3 regions of the Erwinia rhapontici genome follow, and region 1 is predicted to be linked to each of the others. Evidence: predicted binding sites of a transcription regulator. Region 1 holds the regulator's gene; each other region holds the start of a gene.
What was found. The regulator PhoB, encoded in region 1, activates phosphate uptake and scavenging genes when phosphate is short. The targets are predictions, from matches to a motif close to CTGTCATAAAACTGNCNNAT.
Positions count from the first base shown of each region.

Region 2: a site for PhoB is predicted at 1,738-1,757, ahead of ugpB (sn-glycerol-3-phosphate ABC transporter substrate-binding protein UgpB). Genes of this name have one in related genera too.
Region 3: a site for PhoB is predicted at 3,065-3,084, ahead of phoA (alkaline phosphatase). Genes of this name have one in related genera too.

Region 1 covers NZ_CP085627.1:1,047,727-1,054,768, reverse strand. Annotated here, with positions in the region: gene LJN55_RS04930 (cobalamin-independent methionine synthase II family protein) at 1-564, opposite strand, end outside; gene LJN55_RS04925 (PstS family phosphate ABC transporter substrate-binding protein) at 1,015-1,938, opposite strand; gene phoR (phosphate regulon sensor histidine kinase PhoR) at 1,958-3,271, opposite strand; gene phoB (phosphate response regulator transcription factor PhoB) at 3,295-3,984, opposite strand; gene sbcD (exonuclease subunit SbcD) at 4,197-5,420, shown strand; gene LJN55_RS04905 (AAA family ATPase) at 5,417-7,042, shown strand, end outside.
Region 2 covers NZ_CP085627.1:358,444-365,485, reverse strand. Annotated here, with positions in the region: gene ugpA (sn-glycerol-3-phosphate ABC transporter permease UgpA) at 1-226, opposite strand, end outside; gene ugpB (sn-glycerol-3-phosphate ABC transporter substrate-binding protein UgpB) at 324-1,640, opposite strand; gene livF (high-affinity branched-chain amino acid ABC transporter ATP-binding protein LivF) at 1,873-2,586, opposite strand; gene livG (high-affinity branched-chain amino acid ABC transporter ATP-binding protein LivG) at 2,588-3,355, opposite strand; gene LJN55_RS01535 (high-affinity branched-chain amino acid ABC transporter permease LivM) at 3,352-4,626, opposite strand; gene livH (high-affinity branched-chain amino acid ABC transporter permease LivH) at 4,623-5,549, opposite strand; gene LJN55_RS01525 (branched-chain amino acid ABC transporter substrate-binding protein) at 5,744-6,859, opposite strand.
Region 3 covers NZ_CP085627.1:2,925,105-2,932,146, forward strand. Annotated here, with positions in the region: gene LJN55_RS13665 (low temperature requirement protein A) at 1-445, opposite strand, end outside; gene LJN55_RS13670 (phospholipase D-like domain-containing protein) at 559-1,551, shown strand; gene phoA (alkaline phosphatase) at 1,600-3,003, opposite strand; tRNA gene LJN55_RS13680 (tRNA-Ser) at 3,251-3,338, shown strand; gene LJN55_RS13685 (NADPH-dependent oxidoreductase) at 3,827-4,567, shown strand; gene phoH (phosphate starvation-inducible protein PhoH) at 4,641-5,429, opposite strand; gene efeB (iron uptake transporter deferrochelatase/peroxidase subunit) at 5,978-7,042, opposite strand, start outside.

The sequences.
Region 1 (7,042 bases):
ATCCAGTTGCAGATAACGGCAGCCAGCATCATAGAAGGCTTTAATGGCGTCACGATACGTCTGCGCCAGATCGTCAAAATAGACATCCAGATCAGGATAAACGTCAGCATCAATCACTTTACGCCCACCACGGAAGTGCAACACACTGGGGCTTGGAATGGTCATCTTAGCCACGGCATCGCCACTGATGCTTTGCAGGAAACGGAAATCTTCCAGCATCGGATGATTGCTAAAGCCCAGCTTACCGGTCACTTTCACACCCCGTGCTTTTGTCTGCACACCGTTAAACTGAATACCCTGCTCGGCCTCATAACGCTCCACGCCATCCAGACCATCGAAGAAGTCGAAATGCCACCAGGCGCGGCGGAATTCGCCATCAGTTACCACCTGCAAACCGTTTTCACGCTGATGGGCTACCACCTTACGGATCGCTTCATCTTCCACCGCACGCAGTGTCGCAGCATCTATTTCACCAGCCTCAAACTGCTTACGAGCCTGTTTAATCTCAGCCGGGCGCAGGTAGCTGCCAACCACTTCGGCACGGTATGGGGTAAATGTTGTCATGATGAAAACTCCTGGCCTGCACGCGGCGCATAATTTAGTGACGTAATAATTACATCAGGTTATTTTTAGACATCTGGACGTCTACATGTCTGTTGAGCTAAGAGTCTCATGAGAAACCTTCAGCGGCAACCGAAGAAATTTCACGGCAGATGAATAATTTTCATGATGACTGAGTGAGGGTCAGGCGTGCCTGACCCCTACAAGGTGGGAGCAATATATTGTAGGGGCGAGGCACAGTGACAGGGTCAGGCGTGCCTGACCCCTACGAGATGGGAGCAATATATTGTAGGGGAGAGGCACAGTGACAGGGTCAGGCATGCCTGACCCCTACGAGATGGGAGCAATATATTGTAGGGGAGAGGCACGGTTACAGGGTCAGGCGTGCCTGACCCCTACGAGACGGGGACCCATGTATTGTAGGGGCGAGGCACGCCTCGCCCGAAGGCACGGTTACTCGGCCAGCATCGCACGGGCGCGCTGCATCTGCTGCTCAGACAGGGGCAGATACCCCGCTTGGCTGACCAGCGCCTGGCCCTGTGGAGAAAGCGCTAAACGCAAAAAGGCAGCCGTCAGAGGCTCCAGTGGTTTATCGGGCGCTTTATTGACATAGATATAAAGAGGACGGGCATAAGGATAGCGGCCGCTGCGAATATTCTCGGCGCTTGGCGCGATCCAGTCATTGCCATCACGCGCCACCGGCACGGTTTTGACGCCGCTGATATGAAACCCGGCACTGGCATAACCAATGCCATTCAACGTTCCCGCAACGGCCTGCACCACAGCGGCAGAGCCGGGATATTCTCCGACATCATTACGGAAGTCACCGTTACACAGCGCCTGCTGTTTGAAGAATCCCCAAGTCCCGGAGGCCGAGTTACGGCCAAAGCGCTGTAATCCCCGCGTCGCCCAACCGGGCTGAGTTAACTGTAAATCCCCCCAGGTTTTGGGCACGGATAACCCGCCACAGCGACGCGTCACCGAGAAAATGGCGTCCAGTTGCTGGGCATTCAGGCCGGTTAACGGGTTATCCTGATTGACCACCACCACCAGCGCATCCATCGCCACCGGAACAGCCAGCGGCTGATAACCGTAACTGTCTTCAAATAACTGGCGTTCTACCGCCTGCATCGGGCGGCTCATCGCACCTAGCTGAGCAGCCCCCGCGGCAAGCGCAGTCGGCGCAGTCGACGAACCGGCCGCCTGGATCTGCACATTCACACCGGGATACTGACGATTAAAACTCTCACCCCACAGCGCCATCAGGTTACCCAGCGTATCCGAGCCAACGCTGGTGAGATTCCCCGCCAACATGCCCTGCTTCGCCGGGACCTGCGAACTGACCAGCACCAGCGCCAGCGCGATTAACATTTTCATTGCATGGGTTCCGTGAGACTTAATGCAACGCATTCTCGACCAGTTCGGCACTGACAATCAACCTTGGTGGCAATTGAAAGCTGAAACAGGTTTCAGCGCCGGGCGTGCTGCTGATATCCAGGCGCGTATTGTGGTGGCTGAGCGCATGCTTCACGATAGCCAGCCCTAATCCACTACCGCCCGTCTGTCGGGAACGCGCTTTATCAACCCGATAGAAACGCTCGGTCAGGCGAGGCAGGTGTTCCGGTGCAATCCCGGGTCCATTATCTTTAACCTTAAACTGTGCCCCCTGCGGGCTGCGCAGCCAGCTGATATCAATACGCGTGCCATCCGGCGTATGGTTAACCGCGTTATACACCAGATTGGAGATCGCACTGCGCAGCTGCTCGTCGTTGCCAAACACGCGCAAATGCGGGTCGGTATGGAAATAAATATCATGGCGGCCGTTACTGAGCGTTTCCGCTTCACGCTGCAACACCCGCAGCATTATCGGCACATCCACGGTTTCCTGCAAATCGATTGCCGGGGCAGCTTCAATGCGTGACAAGGTCAGCAACTGTTTCACCAGGCTGTCCATGCGTTTAGTCTGCTCCTGCATGGTGTGCAGCGCCTTATCGCGCAGACTGCCCTCCAGCACGGAATCGTTCATCATCTCCAGATACCCCTGCAATACGGTGAGCGGCGTACGCAGTTCATGGCTGACATTAGCAAAGAAGTTACGTCGGGCCCCTTCCAGCTGATGCATCTGGGTGACATCACGCGCCACCAGCAACCATTGCCCTTCACTGTAAGGCATCACACGAAATTCAAGATGGCGATGGCTGTTCAGCACCAGCGTAAGCGGGCGAGAAAAATCACGCTGACGCAGATAGCGGGTAAACTCGGGGTAACGCAGCAGATTGAGGATATTCTGCCCGTTATCTTCCGGCCAGCGCAGCCCCAGCATCTGCTGTGCGAGGCCGTTGCACCAAAAAATCGTCCCCTCTTCGGTGGTCAGTACCACCGCATCAGGCAGAGATTCTGCACCGCTACGAAAACGTTTGATCAGATGACCGAGTTCACGGCGGCGGCGGCGGTTACGCGCCTGCATTTGATACAGGCCGTAAAACAGCGGTTCCCAGCTGCCACGGCCGCTGGGAGGTGTCATGCTGCGGTCAACCCACAGCCAGTGAGAGAGTCGAAGTAAGTTGTTGAAATGAAAGCCCAGCACACAGAGTACTGAGATTAACAGCAGCCAGGGGAGCCAACCCACCAGCAGCCCGAGCAGTAACGCGGGCAAACCGGCAAGCAGCAGCTCAAACAATAATCTCTTCCAGGAGAGGCGTTCCAACACGGTTCAGACTCCAGCGCGAACAATCAATAGCGTGCAGAGAAACGATAACCTGTTCCGCGAACCGTCTGCACCATACGATCGTGCCCGGTCAGTTCCAGCGCCTTACGTAAGCGACGAATGTGCACATCAACGGTACGATCTTCGACGTAAACGTTAGTTCCCCAGACATGGTTTAGCAACTGCTCACGGCTGTAAACACGCTCAGGATGCGTCATAAAGAAGTGCAGCAATTTATATTCGGTCGGCCCCATTTCCAGCGGTTGCGTGTCAGACATCACGCGATGCGATGACGGATCAAGACTCAGCCCCTGCATTTCAATCACCTCTTCCACCGCCATCGGTGAAATACGGCGCATCACCGCTTTAATACGGGCCACCAGCTCTTTGGGTGAGAAGGGTTTCGTAATGTAATCGTCGGCACCCACTTCCAGGCCACGGACGCGATCTTCTTCTTCGCCACGCGCGGTCAGCATCATAACCGGAATATCCCGGGTCATGGCTTCACGCTTCAGATGCTTAATAAACTGAATGCCGGAACCACCCGGGAGCATCCAGTCCAGCAGGATTAAATCCGGCCACGGCTCAATGAGCATACTTACTGCGCTGTCATAGTCCTCGGCTTCGATCGGTTGATAGTCATTTTGTTCCAGAACGAAACACAACATCTCACGGATTGGGGCTTCATCTTCAACCACCAGAATGCGCTTGGCCATTATTGCTCCTGCTACAGTGACAGGTTGTCACGGGGATATGCGGCGCCATTATGCGTCAGTTTTATGACACTTTTATGAAAAAAGCACCCCCTAAAAGCATTGATGGAATTAAATAAAATCCCCTCCTCATCAATATGTTTATCTGCTCTGAATAATTCGGGATGCAGGACAGGTATAATACTCCCCACGCTTTCTGCCATGAAAGGACCCCCATGCGCATCATTCATACTGCCGACTGGCATCTTGGCCAGTTTTTCTACACCAAAAGCCGGGCAGCCGAGCACCAGGCATTTCTTGACTGGCTGCTGGTTAACGCAGAAGCACAGCAGGCGGATGCGATTATTGTGGCAGGCGACATCTTTGATACTGGCTCTCCGCCGAGCTACGCACGTGAGCTGTATAACCGCTTCGTGGTCAATCTGCAGCAGACCGGCTGTCAACTGGTGGTACTGGGCGGCAATCACGATTCAGTCGCCATGCTGAATGAATCCCGCGAGCTGCTGGCCTGCCTGAACACTCGGGTGATCGCCGCCGCCTGCGACGATGTTCGTCAACAGGTTCTGGTTCTTAATCGCCGCGATGGCCAGCCAGGAGCACTGCTGTGCGCCATTCCATTTTTGCGCCCGCGCGATATTCTGCGCAGCCAGAGCGGGCAGTCAGGGCGCGAAAAGCAGCAAAGCCTGCTGGAAGCCATAACTGAACACTATCAGCAGTGCTGGCAGGAAGCGCTGAAACAGCGTGATGCACTGGGCCTGCCGCTACCCATTATTGCCACCGGCCATCTGACAACGATGGGCGTCACCAAAAGCGATGCGGTGCGTGATATCTATATCGGCACGCTGGATGCATTCCCCGCCGATTGTTTTCCCCCTGCGGACTATATCGCCCTGGGGCATATCCATCGCGCTCAGCGCATTGCCGATAGCGATCATATTCGCTACAGCGGCTCGCCGATCCCGCTCAGTTTTGATGAGCTGGGTAAAGCCAAAAGCGTGTTTCAGGTCGACTTCAGCGACGGCAAACTCAGCGCGGTCGAAGCCTTACCGATCCCGTTATTCCAGCCAATGCAGATGATCAAAGGCTCTCTGGAACAGATTGAGCAGCAGTTGGCGGCTCTCACGGCCGATCCACAGGGTGGCACCATCTGGCTGGACATTGAAATCGTCACCGATGCTTACCTCAGTGAGTTACAGCGCCGTATCCAGGAGCTGACCGAATCCCTGCCCGTAGAAGTGGTGCTGCTGCGTCGCAGCCGCGAACAGCGCGAACAGGTGATCGCCCGACAGAACAATGAAACGCTGAATGAATTGAGTGTTGAAGAGGTGTTTTCCCGCCGTCTGGCGCTGGAGGCCGAGGAACCTGAACGGCTGGAACGCGCCAGAGTGCTGTTTGCTCAAACGCTGGAAGCCGTTCGCCATGAGGAGCAGCCATCATGAAAATTCTGACGCTGCGCTTTAAAAACCTCAACTCGCTGAAGGGGGAGTGGAAAATCGACTTCACCGCAGAACCTTTTGCCAGCAACGGCCTGTTCGCCATTACCGGCCCGACGGGCGCAGGTAAAACCACCCTGCTGGATGCCATCTGCCTCGCGTTGTATCACGAAACACCGCGCCTGAAAGGCATCACTCAGTCGCAAAATGACCTGATGACCCGTGATACCGCCGAGTGCCTGGCAGAAGTGGAATTTGAGGTGAAAGGTGTTGCCTGGCGCGCTTTCTGGAGCCAGAGCCGCGCTCGCGGCGCCGCCGATGGCAACCTGCAGGCACCGCGGGTTGAGCTGGCACGCTGTAGCGATAATCACATCGTGGCCGACAAGGTCAAAGATAAGCTGGAGAGGGTAGCCAGCCTGACCGGGCTGGACTTCGAACGCTTCACCAAATCGATGATGCTGTCACAAGGGCAGTTTGCCGCGTTCCTCAATGCCGATGCCAATAAACGTGCCGAGCTACTGGAAGAGCTGACCGGCACCGAAATATACGGTCGACTGTCGGCGGCGGTGTTTGATCGCCATAAACAGGCGAAGGTGACGCTGGATACCCTGCGCGCCCAGTCCAGCGGTATGAGTTTGCTCACCGAAGAGCAGTGCGCCCTCCTTAACAGCCAGTTGGCACAAAGTGTGGAGCAGGAGCAGGTGCTTACTTCACAACAGCAGATCCAACTGAAAAAAAGTCAGGAACTGCAACAGATTGAACGCTTGCAACGGGAGCAGCAACAGCTGACCGTCAGCGCGCAGCAGCTGGATCAACAGCGGGAGCAGGCACAGCAGGCGCTGATTCTGGCCACGCAGCAGCAAGAGCAGATCGTGCAGGCGCAGGCGCAACACCAGACGCTGCGTTTGCAACAGGAAACCCTGATCGCCGAACAGGTCCTGCCGCTTGACTTGCAGCTGGCCACATTACGCGAACAGCAACAGCAGCTGGAGCGAGAGCGAAGTGAACACCAACTTGCGCTCACCACACGCCAGCAGGAAAGCGCTAAAAACCAGCAAACTCAGCAGGACAAACAGGCGCAGCAGCAGCAGCTCAATGCCTGGCGTGAAGCACATCCGTCGTTTGCACATTACGGCGAGCATCTGCCGCTGTGGCGTGAACGCTTTAGCCAGCAGCAGGATAGTGAGCAGTCACTGACCGCACAACGCTTGCGACTCCAGGCCCAGCAGCGCCAGGTACAGGAGTGTGAGCAGTCCAGCCAGCAGTTCCAGCAGCAGCAGGCCCCGTTACAGCAGCAGCTGGCCGCCGCACAGACCAGCCTCGATCAAGTGCAGCAACAGCTGGCCTCGCTACAACAGCTGCACCCCGAAGAGACGCTGCGCGCCGCCCTGGAGCAATTTGCCCGCCAGCGCCCGCAGCGGTTATTGCTGGCCACCCTGCTCCCGCAGTGGCAGCAGTTGAACATACGCCTCACGCGCTTACAGCAGGAGCGCCAAACGCTAACGCAACAGATCCAGCAAAAAAGTGAGCAGTTACTTACCCTGCGGGCCAGCTGGAAAGAGAAATATCAACATCAGCAGGACCTGGAAAAGCGCTGTGAGCTGGAGCGGCGTATTGCCGATCTGGAA
Region 2 (7,042 bases), 690 kb from region 1:
GCGTGGTCCAGAAGGAATCAAGGTAGTAGCTGTCGCTAAACAGGCGAATAAAGTTTTCCAGTCCGACAAACGTGCTGGAGATGCCGAAAGGATCGACGTTTTGGACCGAGTACCACAGGGCTTCGCCCGCGGGCCAGAGGAAGAAAATGATCGTGATTAACAGCTGTGGCAGCACCAGCAGGTAGGGCAGTGCTTTGGCGCGAAATACGGGACGAGGTTGGGACATAAAGGTTTATCTCGTGCGAAAAACGTCACAGGGGCCGACCGCTGTTCTGGTCGGCCCTGATGGGAGGATCGGGGATCCACCCCTACATGCGTCTACGTTATTTGGTCTGTTGTTCGAAACGACGCAGCAGTTGATTACCACGTTCAACGGCGCTATCCAGTGCCGCCTGCGGGGTTTTCTTGCCCGTCCAGACGCTTTCCAGCTCCTCATCCACCACGGTACGGATCTGCGGCATATTGCCCAGACGCATCCCTTTGGTGAACGGCAGTGGATCTTTGTTCAGCATCTGACGCGTCGCAATGTCTGCACCCGGATTCTTGTCATAGAAACCCTGCTGTTTGGTCAGCTCATACGCGGCCGTGGTGATCGGCAGGTAACCGGTTTTCTGGTGCCATTCAGCAGCAATTTCTGGTTTCGCCAGGAACTGCATGAACTTGGCGACGCCTTTGTAGGTTTCTGCATCTTTGTTTTTCATGACCCACAGGCTGGCCCCACCGATGATGGCGTTCTGTGGCGCGTTCGGCACGGTTGCATCGTACGGCATCATGCCTACGCCGTAGTTGAACTTGGCGTGGCTACGGATATCCGCCAGCGAGCCGGAAGAGGCGGTGGTGATGGCACAGTCGCCGTTATAGAACTTGGCGGTGGATTCATCTTTACGGCCGAAGTAGGTGAAATCACCCTTCTTATTCATCTCTTCCAACAGGGCAATGTGGCGAACCTGCGTCGGTTTGTTGAATTCCAGTACCGCGTCAGTGCCGTCAAAACCGTTGTTTTTGGTGGCAACGGGCAGACCATGCCAGGCGCTGAAGTTCTCAATCTGGATCCAGCCCTGCCAGCCGCTGGCGTAACCACAGGTCATGCCCGCTTTACGCAGTGCTTCCGTATATTTCGCCAGATCCTGCCAGGTTTTTGGCGGCTGCTCTGGGTCAAGGCCGGCTTTTTTAAAGGCGTCTTTGTTGTAGTACAGCACCGGGGTAGAGCTGTTAAAAGGCTGGGAGATCAGCTGGCCTTTGGAATCGCTGTAATAGCCCGCCACGGCGGGCACAAACTGCTTCGGATCCATCGCAATGCCCGCGTTTTTAAACACTTCATTGACCGGAACAATCGCTTTCGATGCCATCATCGTGGCCGTACCGACTTCGTACACCTGCAAAATCGCTGGGGCTTTGCCAGAACGAATGGCAGCAATACCCGCTGACATGCTCTGCTCGTAGTTACCTTTGTAGGTTGGCACGATTTTATAGTCAGGGTTTTCTGCGTTAAAGCGGGTGGCCAGCGAGTTAACTTCTTCACCCAGCGCACCTTCCATTGAGTGCCAGAATGGGATCTCAGTGGCGGCCAGCGCATTGGCGCTAAGAGTCAGTCCCAGTACCACGCTAAGTGCGGTATGACGAAAGGCGATTGATGACATGTCGGTTTCCTGTACCCGGTGTTGTAAGGCGCGTTATCGCGCATTCTTTGAGTCGGGAGGTAACATGACATGCGAAAATGACAGAAAAATAACGAAGTTATGACAGTGAGGTGACAGCGAGGTGACGGTCGGGGATGCATTATTGATATCGGGCGAGGCATGCCTCGCCCCAACGGATAACGTAGGGGTCGGGCATGCCCGCCCTGTTTTACTGGCATGCCCGCCCCGGACATTAACCGCCTAAATACGCACTACGTACCGCTTCATTGGCCAACAACGCAGCCCCGGTATCTTCCAGCACCACATGACCGTTTTCGAGCACGTAGCCCCGGTCGGCCAGCTTCAGCGCCTGGTTGGCATTCTGTTCAACGAGGAAAATCGTCATGCCTTCCTGACGCAGCTGTTCGATGGTGTCGAAAATCTGCTGGATAATGATCGGGGCCAGGCCCAGCGATGGCTCGTCCAGCAGCAACAGACGCGGCTGGCTCATCAGCGCACGGCCAATGGCCAGCATCTGCTGTTCACCGCCAGACATGGTGCCGGCACGCTGTACACGGCGCTCATAAAGACGGGGGAACAGCTCATACACACGTTTGATGCGCTGCTGATACTGCTGACGCTCGGCAAAGAAACCGCCCATTGCCAGATTCTCATCCACCGTCATACGCGAGAAGACGCGACGCCCTTCCGGCACAATGGCAATCGCCTCACGCATAATACGCGCCGTCTGCCAGTCGGTAATGTCTTTACCGTCGAAGGTAATTGACCCCTCGGTGGCACGCGGTTCCCCGCACAGCGTCCCGAGAATGGTGGTTTTACCCGCACCGTTCGCACCAATCAGGGTGACAATTTCGCCCTGATTAATATGCAGACTGACATTGTGCAACGCCTGGATTTTGCCGTAATGCGCACTGATATTATTCAGGGAAAGCATAGCCTGACTCATATTATGCTTCTCCCAGATAAGCACGGATCACGTCCGGGTTATTACGGATCTCATCCGGCGTACCGTTAGCCAGCGGCGTTCCCTGGTTGACCACGTAAATACGATCAGAAATACCCATTACCAGTTTCATATCATGTTCAATCAACAGTACCGAAACGTTGTGCTGGTTGCGCAGTTCCGCAATCAGCTCATCCAGTTCGTGAGTTTCTTTCGGGTTCAGGCCGGCTGCCGGTTCATCCAGCATCAGGATTTCCGGACGCGTCACCATGCAGCGGGCGATCTCAAGACGGCGTTGCTGCCCGTAAGCGAGGTTACCCGCCTGGCGGTTAGCCAGCGCCAGCAACCCGACACGGTCCAGCCAGGTGGCTGCGCGATCAAGCGCTTCGCTTTCCGCTTTGCGGAAGGCTGGCGTTTTCAACAGACCCGAGAACACGCCGCTTTTCAGGTGCTGATGCTGGGCAACCAGCAGGTTTTCAATCACCGTCATCTCGCGGAACAGGCGCACATGCTGGAAGGTACGGACAATCCCCATGCGTGCGATTTTCTGCCCGGGCAGACCCGCAAGCTGCTTGTCCCCCAGCGTGATGGAGCCACCCGTCGGGCGATAGAACCCCGTCAGGCAGTTAAACACCGTGGTTTTACCAGCGCCATTCGGGCCGATAAGCGAGACGATTTCCTGCGGGCGCAGCTCCAGTTCCACATTATTGACGGCCAGCAAACCACCAAAACGCATCATCAGGCCATTAACGGCTAACAGAGGCTGAGTCATGCCTGGTCTCCTTTTTCTGCCGTTTTCAACTTCAGATGCGGGCGCTTCATCGGCAACAGTCCCTGTGGACGCCAGATCATCATCAATACCATTAAGCCACCGAGCACCAGCATGCTGTACTCGTTAAGATCGCGCATCAGTTCACGTGACACCACCAGCAGGATCGCGGCAAGAATCACGGCAAACTGCGATCCCATGCCGCCCAGTACCACGATCGCCAGCACAAACGCCGACTCGGCAAAGGTGAAGGATTCCGGGCTGACAAAGCCCTGACGGGCGGCAAACAGGCAGCCAGCGAAACCGGCAAAGGCCGCACTGATGGTGAAGGCGGTCAGCTTGATGCGCGTTGGGCTGAGGCCCAGCGAGCGGCAGGCAATCTCATCTTCACGCAGGGCTTCCCACGCGCGCCCCAGTGGCATACGCAGCAGACGGTTGATCACAAACAGCGTGATCACCACCAGCAGCAGCGCCACCATATACAGGAAGATAATACGGTCGCTCGGGTCATACTTCAGGCCGAAGAAGTTATGGAACGTATCCCAACCGCCGTCACGTGCGCTGCGGTTAAACTCCAGCCCAAAAAGAGAAGGTTTCGGGATCTGGCTGATGCCGTTCGGGCCACCGGTAATCTCTGTATTGTTCAGCAGCAGAATACGCACGATTTCACCGAAACCGAGGGTAACAATCGCCAGATAGTCACCGCGCAGACGCAGTACCGGGAAGCCCAGCAGCAGACCAAACGCCGCAGCGACCAGACCTGCCAGCGGCAGGCTTTCCCAGAACCCCAGGCCATAGTAGTGGTTGAGCAGCGCAAAGGTGTAGGCACCGATGGCATAAAAACCGCCATAACCCAGCACCAGCAACCCCGACAGCCCCACCACCACGTTCAGGCCAAGGCCCAACATGACGTAAATCAGCGTCAGTGTGGCGATATCCACCGTGCCGCGTGACACCAGGAACGGCCACACGGCGGCGGCAACAATTAAAGCCAGCAGGAACAGTTTTTGCTTCGGGGTTGAACCATCAATCCCCGGCAGGACCAGCGACGGGCCGGAGACTTTTTTCAGGCTGCTCTGCACCAGCGGGCGCAGCAGCTGGAACAGAAACACCACACCACAACCCAGCGCAATCCAGTTCCAGCGCACGTTGCCCGCGTTATTAACCACCAGTTTGGTGCCATCAAGATCCAGCCGCATGCCCATAAAGAATGCCGCCAACACCAACAGCATCAGCGATGAGACAAGGGCGTTAAGCAGGTTGAGCTTTTTCATACTTTCTCAACCTCCGGACGACCCAGAATACCGGTAGGCATCACCAGCAGCACCACAATCAGCAGCGCGAACGACACCACATCTTTATATTCCGTGCTGAGGTAGGCGGAGGTCAGGGCTTCTGCAATCCCCAGAATCAGGCCACCGATCATTGCACCGGGAATGCTCCCGATGCCACCCAGCACGGCAGCTGTGAAGGCTTTCATCCCGGCCATAAAGCCGATATAAGGGCTGATTACGCCGTAGAACTGGCCCAACAGCACGCCAGCCACCGCTGCCATTGCCGCACCAATCACGAAGGTCAGTGAGATCACCCGGTCGGTGTTAATGCCCAGCAGGCTGGCCATTTTCAGATCTTCAGCACAGGCACGACAGGCACGGCCCATACGTGAGTAGCGGATAAATATCGTCAGCGCCAGCATGGCGAGGAACGTCACGCTCCAGATCACGATCTGCATAGTGGAAATGGTCGCGGCAAAGCCATTGCTTTCGCCAATCGTCCACTGCCCGGTCACCAGACTTGGCAGCGCGAGATCGCGCGAGCCCTGGGTCAGGCTGACGTAGTTTTGTAAGAAGATTGACATCCCGATGGCGGAGATCAGGGCAATCAGGCGCTTGGACGATCGCACAGGCTTATACGCCACGCGCTCAATACTCCAGCCATAACAGGAGGCGATCACCACGGCGACAACGAAGCCGCTGCCAATCAGCAACCAGCTGGCATCAATCCCCATCATCATCAATGCGGCGATGACGATGAACGAGACGTAGCTACCGATCATATACACTTCGCCGTGGGCAAAGTTAATCATGCCGATGATGCCGTACACCATGGTGTAACCAATGGCGATCAGCGCATAGGTGCTGCCCAACGTCACACCGTTGAACATTTGCTGCAAGAAATAGAGAAACTGCTCGGACATACCTTAATACCTTACGAATCCACCTGCACAGCGGGTGCAGGTGGATGAAAACGACAAAGGGCCGGGCATGCCCGGCCCCTACGGGGATGCGCTGAGCTACCCCAAGGATCTCCGTTATTCCGGGGATTCACCGGGTTACCCCACGGATCTGCATTATTCCGTAGGGGCCAGGCACGCCTGACCCGCAGCCTGGTTTATTTCACGGCAGTGGAGGAGCCGTCCGCATGCCACTTGAATACACCAAACTCGAAGCCTTTCAGATCGCCCTTCTCATCCCAGTTGAGGTCACCCATCACCGTTGGCACTGCTGCGCCTTCTTTCAGGTTTTTCACGATAGCTTCCGGCTCTGCGCTCTTGCTGCGCTCCATACCGGCGGCCAGTGACTGCAAGGCAGCGTAGGTTGTCCAGACGAATGGACCTGTAGAGTCTTCTTTTTTCGCTTTCAGCGCATCAACGATAGGTTTGTTGGCAGGCACCTGGTCATAACGTTTTGGCAGCGTCACCAGCATCCCTTCGGAAGCCGCACCCGCAATGTTAGAGAGGGAAGCGTTACCCACACCTTCCGGGCCCATAAACTGGGTTTTCAAACCGGCCGCACGTGCCTGGCGCAGGATCTGACCCATTTCCGGGTGATAACCGCCGAAATAGACGAAGTCGACGTTGTCTTTCTTCAAACGCGCCACCAGCGTAGAGAAATCTTTGTCGCCTGCGGTCACACCTTCAAACAGCACCACGTTGCCGCCCGCTTTTTTCAGGCTGTCCTGTACGGAACGCGCCAGGCCTTCACCGTACTGCTGCTTATCGTGAACCACGGCAATACGCTGCGGTTTAATCTCGCTCAGGATGTATTTTGCGGCGGTCGGACCCTGGTCAGAGTCAAGACCGGTCGTACGCATAATCAGCTTATAGCCACGGCTGGTCAGGTCTGGTGCGGTTGCTGCCGGGGTAATCATCAGCACGCCTTCATCTTCATAGATATCAGAAGCAGGCTGGGTAGAAGAAGAGCACAGGTGGCCGATGACGTAACGGATACCGTCGTTAATCACTTTGTTGGCGACTGCAACCGCCTGCTTAGGATCGCAAACGTCGTCATACTTCACTGCGACCAGTTTGTCGCCGTTAACACCGCCTTTAGCGTTGATATCGGCAATGGCCTGCTGCGCACCTGTCCACTGCATGTCGCCATACTGGGCCACCGGGCCGGACATCGCACCCACGATGGCCACTTTGATGTCTTTTGCCATTGCTGCATGGCTCATTGCCAGAGCAACACAGCCCGCCAGGAACGCACTACCTTTACTCATTTTCATCCGAACTACCCCATCTGTTGTGGTTACTATTTATTATGTGCCGTGTAATCAGCGATAAACGCTTAACTAAGAACGAGTTAGAGTGACTACCGGCATTTTTTATGAATAAGGCTTTAAATTTCAGGTTATTAAACAGGAATATTCTGCTGTAAATCAACTGACATATTCAGTAAATAGCGGGTC
Region 3 (7,042 bases), 1.9 Mb from region 1:
ACACCCCAGAAATACACATCCAGCCGAGGATGCGCTGGAAATTACGCCGCAGCAAATGCCCCGCGGGCAGTAACCATAATGTGACAGCGCTGCGCCCAACCTGCATCGCAACGTAAAACAGTGCAAATATCCAGCCGCGTTCACCGAATGCCTGCGGCAGTGCTGAAGAGGCAAACAGGCCCAACAGCATCACACCAAACAGCAGCAGGCGAATTTGTCGGGTTTCAGGATCGAACCAGTTGGTGACCCACGCGGTATACTGCCAGGCGAGCCAGACGGCAAACCACAGCAGCAGGGTTTCCAGTGCGCCAGTGAGCGTCAAATGATGCAGAAGATAATGGGAAAGTTGAGTGACCGCGAAAACGTAAATCAGGTCGAAAAGAAGTTCAGAAAATGACACCGTTGCGCCGTGGCCATCACGTACGCGAAGCAGAGTTAGCGCCATGGAAATGTTCCTGAAAAGGGGGCATTACATTGATAATAGCGAGACGCCCGAAACAGGAACATGTTTTATTGATGTCGGGCAGCGCCTTATTGGCATGATAAAGAGGGAATACGATGTTTTTAACATCTTCAGATTATCAACAGGCGGTTACATCGCTGGCAGCAGACGAAGAAGAACTGCTTGCGGCAGTGGCATTTTGGGGAAAAGGGGCAGACACGATGATCTGCCCACGCGTCGGTCAGCGCGCCAGGCTGATTTGTAATGTAGACAGCGGCGCCACCAATCCCCAGGTGATCAAAGCGCTGCGTGATAAGCCGGGCGTGACAATACGCCAGTCGGACAAACTGCATGCCAAAGTCATCGCCGGGGCGAAACAGGCGCTGGTCGGTTCGGCCAATTTTTCCGCTAACGGATTAAATCTTGAAGGCAGCGAGCAGTCCTGGTGGGATGAAGCCGGACTGTTAACCGAGGACCCCGGGCAGATCGCAGCTATCCATCAATGGTTTGCCGCGCAGTGGGAAGCATCACGCGACATTAGCGATAAAGACCTGCAACTGGCCCAGCTGCGATGGTCACAGCGGCGAGCCAGCCGAACCGCATCGGCACCGATTCACGCATTTGAACGCCTGCGCCCCACCGATGCTGAAGACAGGGAAATCTACCTGGTGATTTATAATGAGGCGATGTCGCAGGACGGTGAAAAGGCCTTCCAGGAAGAGCAGAAAAAACGGACCTGTCAGCCACAAACGGATATCACTGTGTTACCGCCCCTGTATGAAGGCTGGCCAGATTTGCCAACGAACGCCTTGCTGATAGACCTGTATTACGAGGAAGGGAGGAAGATGGAGTGCGCGGGCATTTTTACGCGTACCCTGCAGGATATCAATTTCACCTATTCCGATGGCAGTGCGGGCCATCTGGCGTTGTGCGTTCAGGAAGACAAGGTCATGGGTTATCTGTTTGATGATAAAGAGGCCAGATTGTTCGTGAAGCAAATCCGGCCTTTTATAAAGAAAATCCTGCAACACGCTACAGGTTCAGAGAAGAGTCGCTCTGTGTGCATCCCTTTTTCAGAGGTACTCCACATCTGCCAGCAGTCACGTTAACCAGCATCAGGATGGGGACGACGCACAGTTCGTCGCCCCACCTTATCGTTACTTGATCGCCAGAGCAGCCTTGATGGTATAGAACAGATCGGTTTGATCGGTCAGACCGACCACATTCGCCGCATGAGGACCATATGCCGCAATGCGCAGTTGCGTGCCGGTGTGGCCCTGAGAATCTTCTTCCGAATTGCCGTAGCTGATGGTCATCGGGCTGCCATCTTTAGTGATCAGCGTCTGCGTCAGGCCCGGTGCCTTGCTGTCATTGGCAATGATCTGGCTGGAGTGCGCATGGTCAGCGGTGACAATCACCAGTGTGTTGCCGTCCTTACGCGCAAATTCCAGCGCCTTTTGTACCGCTTCATCCAGATCGACCGTTTCACCAATCTGGCCGCACGGATTAGCGGCATGATCCTGCTTATCAATAGATGCCCCTTCCACCTGAAGGAAGAAGCCCTGCGGCTTGCTGCTTAGCAGTGAGATGGCTTTATCGGTCATCTGGGCCAGGGTTGGCGTTGATGCCGGACGTTCCGCATTCACTTCGCAGGTGATCGGTTTCCCGTCGAGATTGCCGTGATAAGTGGCTTTCGGCCCTTTCCAGCGCACCGGCATATTGCCGTCAGCAAACAGCCCCAGTACCGGCTTATCGTCGCCCGCTTCGCTCAGGCCGTTCATCCCCGCGAGATCGCTCACCAGCTGATAGCCGCGCAGCTTCGCCTGCTCTTGCAGAGTTTTGCCCTGCCATTCGCCCGCTTTCGCCGTCTCACTGAAGGTTTTCCCACCGCCGCCGAAAGTGACGTCCGCGCGGGCATTCAGCAATTGCTCAGCGATGGAACCTTTACCGCCCTTTTCCAGCGCGTTGGTGGCACAGAGTTCGCTGGTTTTCACCGGGCCATAGCATTTACGTGAGGTAACATGGGCAATCTGCGCGGCCGGGGTGGCATCTTCCAGTTCGGCGGTAGATACGTTACCCGTGGCTTTACCGGCGGCTTTAGCCAGTTCCAGCAGTGAAGGATAATCTTTACCGTTCACATCCACGCCGATGGCGCCATTATAGGATTTTACCCCGGTGGCCCAGGCGGTGGCAGAAGCCGCAGAATCGGTGACGTAGTCGGGTTTATGGCTTTTTTTATCCAGCGAGTAATGGGTGTACTGACCGGTCAGCGGCAGTGCATCAATACCTTTAAAGAAACCGCCCGCACCTTCTGCATAGTTACGCGCTGCCGTGATTTCAGAGTCACCCATGCCATCGCCGATCAGCAAAATGACATTTTTCGCCGTGGTATTACTTAACGAGGCTTTAATTGCCTCGGTCTGATCACCGGTCAGGCGGCGTGCACCACCGGGCTGGGTGATATCCCCCTGTGCGGCACGATTCCAGGTGGCAATATCCGCCACGGCAGAGGAGCAAATCAGCGAGGTCAGCAGGGAAAGAGCAAAGGCTTTGTGTTTCATTGTTGGCGATCTCCATGAATAAATTTAACTTAATGTTTCTGCGCCACAGTCTGCGATACAACTATTTCATTTTCGTGTCAGCCACGTGACAGGGAGATTTCATCGCCGGGTATGCTGATGATGGAATTTTGCGACTGCTCATGAGTTAAGCGAATAGAACCATAGGGAAAAATACTACTTGACCCATTAACGGCGACTGCCTATAGTACCGCCCCGTTACCCCCTGTGGGTGACGGCAGTAAAATATGGTGAGGTGTCCGAGTGGCTGAAGGAGCACGCCTGGAAAGTGTGTATACGGCAACGTATCGAGGGTTCGAACCCCTCTCTCACCACCATATTCTAAGAAAATGCCTGAGCGAAAGTTCAGGCATTTTTTTTGCCTGTCATTTCGTGGAGAGAGGGAGTGATGAACCCTCGCCAGGGTTCGACAAAACGGCAGGATAGCCGTTTTGCACAGCCGCAGGCTGCCCGTAGGGCGAGCGCCAGGGATGGCGCGAGTGATCCCCCTCTCTCACCACCATATTCTAAGAGAATGCCTGAACGAAAGTTCAGGCATTTTTTTTGCCTGTACGTAGGGGTCGGGCATGCCCGACCTGGACGAGGCATGCCTCGCCCCTACATCAGGGAAGGTACGAGTCTCGCCCTATTCAAGAATAATGCCTGTACGTAGGGGTCGGGCATGCCCGACCCGGGACGAGGTATCAGGGATGACCCCGTCAAAACAATAAATGTGATCTGCCGCACAAACGGACTACTCGAATATCCTCCACATTTATTATCTTGACCCCCTTTATTCTCACCTCTTATAACAGCCAGGTATCCCATGAATGATATTACCCAACTGCTGAAAAGCCATCGCAGCGATCGTAGCTACCTTGATAAACCTGTCGCCGACAGCATTATTGATGACATTGTTGAAGCAGCGTGGCTTGCACCGACCTCCGTCAACTCGCAGCAGGTATCACTGGTTGTTGTACGCGATGCCGCTACCCGCGCCCGCATTGCCGAAATCGCCGGTGGCCAACCGTGGATCGCAAAAGCACCGGTATTTATCACCTTCGTGCTGGATATGTACAAAAGCCAGCAGGGTATTGCCGCAGAAGGTAAAACGCAGATTGCGCATGAAAGCCTGGAAAGCCTGATCTCTGGATCGACTGATATTGGTATCGCGCTGGGTGCGGTGATGACGGCGGCCCGTTCACACGGGCTGGGCGTCGTGCCGATTGGCGGGATCCGCCGTGAACCAGAAGCCATGATTGAGCTGCTGAATCTGCCTGAACTGACCTTCCCGGTGGCGGGCGTGGTACTGGGCTATGTCGATGAACCCGCCGTGCAGAAGCCCCGCATGTCGCTGGCAGGCTTCCGTCACGAAGAACGTTATGACAGCACCTCATTGCCAGACGTGATTAAAGCTTACAACGAAGTTCTGGTGGCACACTGGAACAGTACCGGGCGTACCGATGGTGATAACTGGGGCAACAACACCGCCAGCTATTATCAGAATATCTATTTCCCGAACGTTCAGCCGGCTATCCTGAAACAGGGTTTCGGCATCAATAAATAAACAAAAAAAGCCCGGCACTGCCGGGCTTTGATTCGTACAGGGCGATCGCAGACCGCCCCGCTTTCATCTCTGATTAACTGTAAGCAAGCAGTGCTCGTTGGCAAAGCTCTGAACGCACACAGTCCTCTTTATCAAAACGTACCACGCCAATCATCTCGTCTTCCTCGAAGCGCGCCATCGCGTCGCTGAGGCCAGACTTCACATGAGCCGGCAAGTCACACTGGGTGATATCACCGTTAACGATGACCGTGACGTTTTCTCCAAGGCGAGTTAAGAACATTTTCATTTGGGCTGCGGTGACATTCTGCGCCTCATCCAAAATAACCACCGCGTTCTCGAAGGTACGACCGCGCATATAGGCAAAAGGCGCAATTTCCACTTTGCCTATTTCGGGGCGCAGGCAGTACTGCATAAAGGACGATCCCAGACGTTTAACCAGAACGTCATATACTGGCCGGAAGTACGGGGCAAATTTCTCGGAGATATCTCCGGGCAGGAATCCCAAATCCTCATCTGCCTGAAGGACCGGACGAGTCACTATGATCCTGTCGACATCCTTATGTATCAGGGCCTCGGCTGCTTTCGCAGCGCTGATCCAGGTTTTACCGCATCCGGCTTCACCGGTGGCAAAGATCAGCTTTTTGTTTTCTATGGCGTGGAGATAGTGCGCCTGAGCTTCATTTCTGGCTTCAATCGGTGAATGGTCGCGGGTATCGCGAGCCATACCAATGGAATCCAGCCCACCCATCTGCACCAGCGAGGTGACCGATTCTTCTTCACGCTGACGATGACTGCGTGAATCGCTACGAAGCACACGTTTTGCTTCACGACGCGCTTTGATCACTGCTTTCTGTCTTCCCATAGTGGCACCTTACAGTTGGTTTCATTTCCCGCATCGGTATATCGATGCGATTACGTGAACGCTTTAGAGGTCGTGGCTTCCTTTTAAGCCTTGTCTGGCCGTTGAAACAAATGCACAGCAGAAATCATGCCCGCCATGCACCGGTAAGGGTTAAAGGAATTGAGTAGCCGTTGAGTTGTGAAAGAAGAGAAAGCTGAAGTGGAAATGTTTTCCTCGCAAATATTCGCGATATGAGACTTTTTGACGACTGGCCCGGTAAAGGACTTCTGCATTCGCTATCTCCAGAGTGGAAAACTATATGCGAAAATCAACAGCAATTTCATATTCTTCATATTAGCGAAGAAATGCAACACTTTTTTTAACGTTATTATGACATTCAGATGAATGCATTTAAAATCATGAAGTTATAATTATATTTTTATTAACAATGGCGAGGTGGCGAAGATGGGTTGTGTGATTTTTAATCAGTTTGATTTTATTGATGCTAAGAATCATCCCAGCATAACGAGCTTAGAATTAGCGGATTAAGATTAATCCGCTAATTAAGATTAAGCCTCCAGCAATCCCTGTGCCAGATAGTGTTGGGCATCAGCAACGCCGGGGAGAACGAAGAAATACCCCCCGCCGATCGGTTTTATATATTCTTCCAGCGCTTCGCCATTAAGTCGTTTTTGCACGGCCAGAAAACCTTTTTCTAAATCGTGCTGATAACAAACAAATAACAGCCCCATTTCCAACTGTCCGGCGTTAGAGACACCCAGAGAATAGCTGTAACCACGGCGCAGCATCAGGCTGCTTTGCGTTTCCGGCGTACGCGGGTTCGCCAGACGGATATGGGCATCCATTGGGATAACATCTCCGTTAGGATCGCTGACGTAGTCCGGCACATCGTGCTCTTTGTGCATCCCCAGTGGCGCACCGCTGTGCTTCTCGCGACCAAAGATGGTTTGCTGTTCACGTAACGGCGTACGGTCCCAGAACTCCACATGGAACTGAATAATACGTGCCGCCTGATAGCTGCCGCCCAGCGTCCACGCCGGTTCGCCCTGCGCTTTGCTGACCCACAGAATATTATCCATCAGGCTGTTATCGGTGCTGTCCGGATTCGCCGTACCGTCTTTGAAGCCCAGCAGATTAATCGGCGTCTCTTTGCCTTTGCTGCGCGCTGCGTGGTCGGAGATAAACCCTTCACGTCGCCAGCGTACGCTCAGCAGATCCGGCGAATGCTTGATGATATCGCGCAGCGCATGGATGACCGTATCATTGGTATTGGCGCAAATCTGCAACAGCACATCGCCGTGGCACAGGCTGGCATCAAGCGAATCGTTAGGGAAGCGCGTCATCCGCTGTAATTTCAGCGGCTTCAACGCTTGCAGGCCAAAGCGCTCGTCGAACAAAGAGGTACCAACAGAAACGGTAATGGTGAGGTTATCCGGGTAGATGTCCTCCCCCAGAATGCCAGAGTCCATCGGTGGCAGCTGCGGGTTGGTCACCAGCGGTGCTTTACCTCCGGTGGTCAGAAACGCAATGCGGTCGGTTAACAGCCTGAACAGACGCACCAGATCGGCTTTGTCCGTGGCCAGCACATCAAACGCCACCAGCATCATGGCCGC